2 regions of the Cellulomonas sp. T2.31MG-18 genome follow, and region 1 is predicted to be linked to the other one. Evidence: riboswitches for the same ligand, from Rfam matches in the RefSeq annotation. Region 1 holds a riboswitch; the other holds the start of a gene.
What was found. Region 1 has a riboswitch for thiamine pyrophosphate ahead of ACFQTY_RS11050 (MFS transporter). Riboswitches for the same ligand answer to the same signal wherever they lie in the genome.
Positions count from the first base shown of each region.

Region 2: linked by a shared signal. The riboswitch ahead of ACFQTY_RS01940 (purine-cytosine permease family protein) and the one ahead of ACFQTY_RS11050 (MFS transporter) in region 1 are both predicted to bind thiamine pyrophosphate.

Region 1 is NZ_CAXWGW010000002.1:682,486-684,682, reverse strand. Features, by position in the region: gene ACFQTY_RS11055 (glycosyltransferase) at 1-1,147, opposite strand, end outside; TPP riboswitch at 1,257-1,365, shown strand; gene ACFQTY_RS11050 (MFS transporter) at 1,358-2,197, shown strand, end outside.
Region 2 is NZ_CAXWGW010000001.1:425,637-427,833, forward strand. Features, by position in the region: gene ACFQTY_RS01925 (uracil-DNA glycosylase) at 1-255, opposite strand, end outside; gene ACFQTY_RS01930 (hypothetical protein) at 293-547, opposite strand; gene ACFQTY_RS01935 (hypothetical protein) at 671-994, opposite strand; TPP riboswitch at 1,145-1,259, shown strand; gene ACFQTY_RS01940 (purine-cytosine permease family protein) at 1,251-2,197, shown strand, end outside.

The DNA of each region.
Region 1 (2,197 bases):
CCTCGACGACGCCGTTCGCGGTGTCGGACACCAGCAGCGCCAGCCGCTCGTGCGCGGCCTCGTTGAGCACGTACGCCTGCGTGTCCACCACCGAGGGGAAGGCGAACACGTCGGCGCTGGCGTAGACGCCCCCGAGCTCGCCCCGCGGGTACGGACCGATCACCGTGACCCGGTCGGCGACGCCCAGCCGCTCGGCCTCGACGGCCAGCCGCTCGCGCAGCGGCCCTCCGCCGACGAGCGCCAGGTGCACGTCGACGCCCTGGTCGACCGCGCGCCGCACGGAGTGCAGCAGCACGGGCAGGTTCTTCTCCGGGGCGAACCGCCCGACGTACAGCATCCGCAGGGCACCCGGACGCCAGACGAGCTCGGTGGGCACGGGGGCGGCGGGCAGCCGGTCGATGCCCGTCGGCAGGACCGTGACGTGTGCGTCCGGGCAGAGCGCTCCGTAGGTGGGCAGGCCCTTGCGGGAGAGCAGCACCACCTCCCGCGCATCGGCGTGCAGTGCGGCGGTCGTCCGGTCCACCAGCCGGCCGGCCCGACGGTCGGGCTGGTCGCCCGTGGCCGTCGGCCGCCGCAGGAACGCCCTGCGGGCACGCGCGGACACGGTCAGCAGCAGCAGCGGCTTGACGCCGCCGGACCAGACCGCGCGCAGGGGGTTGTAGTAGGCGGTGGCACCGGTGGTGTCCGTGGACACGACCATCACCAGGGGGATCGAGTAGAACGCCGCCAGGATGATCCCCAGCACGCCGACCCGGCCGAGGGTCGAGACGACGACGACGTCCGGACGGTCCTTGCGCGCCCGGAGCAGCTCGCCGAGCACCGAGTACCGCGCGTGGTGGTCGCCGGGGTACCCGACGTCGTGCAGGGAGCGGAAGATCACCTGCTCGTCGTCGCGACGGTGCCCCCCGATGCCGCCCGCTGGGGCGAACGTCCGGGGCTCGAGCCCCAGCATCCGCAGCTCGCGCTGCCAGGACTCGACCATGTACGACGGACCCGCGGCCTGCCCGAGCGGCAGGTCGGCGAAGACCCACACCCTGACCACGTCCGTGAACCGCCCCTCGTGCCCTCGATGGTGTCGCACCGGCCATGCCACGCGGAACCGGGACGAGTATCGGGCACGGGGCTGGGTCCTGGTGCCGAACGCCATGCCGACATCGTGGCGGGGCCGGCGTGCGGAGCACCATCGGGTTCTCCCCCCATCGGACCCTGAGGTTGACCCGCAGGCACGGGGCCTGTCCCAGGCACCGCTACGCTTCCGCACGACACACGGGAGCCCCGGCAGGGGCTGAGAGGTAGCCGACGCCGCTACGACCGTCGAACCTGATCCCGGGTCATGCCGGCGGAGGAAGTGGGACCGATGACATCTGCCCGGCAGGCCGTGGACGGCACCGCATCCGGCGACGCGTCGGCTCGGCCGACGTCGACCCGGCCCACGTCGACCCCGCGCCCCTCGGACCGGGCCGACGGCGGCCGGCGCGCCGTGCGCGGGGGCGCGCTCGGCAACTACGTCGACCAGTTCGACATCATGCTGCCGGTCGTCACCATGACGCCGGTCGCGGACCGGGTGTTCGGTGCGCAGCACGTGGTCGCCGCGACCGGGTGGGTGTTCGTCGCGACGCTGCTCGGTCGCCCGCTCGGCGCCGTGGTGCTGGGCCCGCTCGCCGACCGCCTCGGCCGGACGGCGACCACGCAGGTGGCGCTCGCCGGCATCGCGCTGACCACGGCCCTGGTGGCCGTCGTGCCGGACCACCGGGTGCTCGGCGCCGGCACGATCGCCCTGGTGGTGCTGCTGCGGTTCCTCGGCGGTGTGTTCGTCGGCGGCGAGTACTCGGCCGCGATCCCGTTGGCGATGGAGTGGAGCGCACCGCGTCGGCGGGGGGCGCTGAGCGGGCTGGTGATGGCGATGTCGCCGTGGGCCAACGCCACGATCTCGGCGGTGGTGCTGCTGCTCACGTCGGTGCTGCCCGGCGGGGCGTACGCCGCCTGGGGCTGGCGCGTGCCCTTCGTCGTCGGCGCCGTGCTGGCCGGCGCACTCTCCCTGTACTACCGGTCGCTGGTGCCCGAGTCCGACTCCTGGCGGGCGGCGGCCCCCCGCACCAGGCCGCTGCGGGAGGTGCTGGTGGGCAGCCACCGCCGCGCGCTGTGGCAGGTGTTCGTGCTGATGAGCGGCCTGTGGCTGCTGACCCAGATGGCGGTG
Region 2 (2,197 bases), on a different contig from region 1:
GGTGAACATCCGGCCCGTGCGGTTCGCGCCGTGCGCGGCGGGCGCCAGGCCGACCACCATGATCGGCGCGTGCGGGTCGCCGAACCCCGGCACCGGTCGCGCCCAGTACGTCTGACCGCGGAACGCCGCCCTCGGCTCCGCCGCCACCGCCTCCCGCCAGGCGACCAGCCGCGGGCACGCCCGGCACTCGACCAGCGCGGCGTCGAGCTCGTCGAGGCTCCCCGCTGCCGCGCTCGCGGCCTGCACGTCGGTCACCCCCGCACGCTACGGCGAGGGTCCGACGACGACGTGCCTACGGCCGACGCTTCGGGTGCCGCCAGTCCCAGATGATCAGCCCCTCGATCAGCACGACGGCCGCCACGACGGCGACGAACCACGGGGTGCCCCACGTCGCCTGTCCCAGCAGGGCGCCACCGGCCAGCGTGCCGACCTGCCGGAACAGGATGCTCGTCAGCGGCGGTCGCGCCGGGGCAGCGGCCCCGGTCTCCGTCGTCTTCGCCGGGACCGGCTCGTGGTCGTCGGCCGTCCGGGCCAGCTCGTCGCTCACCGTCGCCTGCTTCCTGGATCGCGGGCCGTGTGCCTCGCGCGTCCATCATCCCGTGTCCCGGACTGTCGAGATGTAGGCCCTCGCGACGTCCAGGCTCCCCGCGCCACCGGTGAGGTACGACCCTCAGCTTGTCGGCGTGCTGTGAGGGGCCGGGCTGCCGCTCGACGACGGCGCCTCGGTGGCGACTCGCGACCGACGGCGTTGACGGCGGAAGTCCCACAGCGCGAAGGCCTCGAGCAGCACGAATCCCGCGATGTACGCCGGGACCCACCGCGAGTGCCACGTCGAGCGGAAGATGCCGCCCCACACCAGCAGCATGGCGAGCTGCCAGACGACGAACCGACCCACGGAGGGCCCCTGCGACACCAGCGGCGCCATCGGCTCCGGCAGCGTCGGGATCGGTGGCAGCGGATCGCCGCCGGAAGGACGGATCGGGCCGTCGTGCATCGTCGCAAACCCCCTGGTCGGGCCCCTGCCCAGGACCCGTCTGCACCGTACGCCCGCCTTCCACCTCGCCGGTGGCGCCCGCGGCAGCGTGACCGCCCGACCCGGTCCGCGGGCGCGGATAGTGGTCCGCCGCCGAGCGGGGTACCGTCGCCTCGCACACACGGGAGCTCGGGCACGACCGGGCTGAGAGGGCGACATCCAGGCGTCGCCGACCGTACGAACCTGACCGGGTAATGCCGGCGTAGGGAGGGTTTCGATGACAGCAGTTCAGGACCGTCCGACCGAGGCGCCGCTGACCCTCGAGGCACCGGCACCGCGCGTGCTCGGGCTGGCCGACCAGCTCGGTCTGTGGGGCAACCTCGGCGTGAGCCTGCTCGGGTTCACGGGCGCGATCTTCGTGCTCGTGCCGGTGGCCGACCCGGGCATGTCGCTCGGTGCCGCGCTGGTCGCGGTGGTCGTCGGCACCGTGCTGGGCTCGCTCGGCATCGGCGCGATCGCGATCCCGGGCGCCCGGACCGGGGCGCCGTCGATGGTGCTGCTCCGCGGCTTGTTCGGCACCAGGGCGTCGTACGTGCCGACCGTGCTCAACATCGTCCAGCTGATCGGTTGGACCACGTTCGAGCTCGTCACCATCAGCACGGCGCTGAGCCAGCTGGCGCCGGGCGTGCCGCGCTGGGCCTACGCGGTGGCGGCGGGCGTGCTCAGCACCGCCCTCGCGCTGCGGCCGCTGGCGTGGATCCGCGTGCTGCGCAAGTACGTGACGATCGTCGTGATGGTGGCGCTGGCGTACCTGGCCGTGCAGCTGCTGCGGCACCCGCTGCCGGCGCTGAACGACGGCGGCTGGGACGGCTTCTGGGTGGCGGTGGACACCGTGATCGGCGTGACCGTCTCCTGGGTGCCGCTGGTGGCCGACTACGCGCGGCACTCGCGCACGCCGCGCAAGGCCTTCATCGGCACCTCCGTCGGCTACGCGGTGACGCAGTTCGCCTGCTACGCGCTGGGCCTGCTGGCCCTGGTGACGGTCGCCGGCCGGGACCCGGACAAGATCTTCGGCTCGTTCATCGCGGTGCCGCTCGGTGCCCTGGTGTTCGGCGTGCTGACCATCCGCGAGCTCGACCAGTCGTTCGCGGACACCTACTCCACGGCCGTCTCGGTGCAGAACCTCCGGCCCCGCTGGGACCGGCGAGTGCTGGCCCTGGTGAT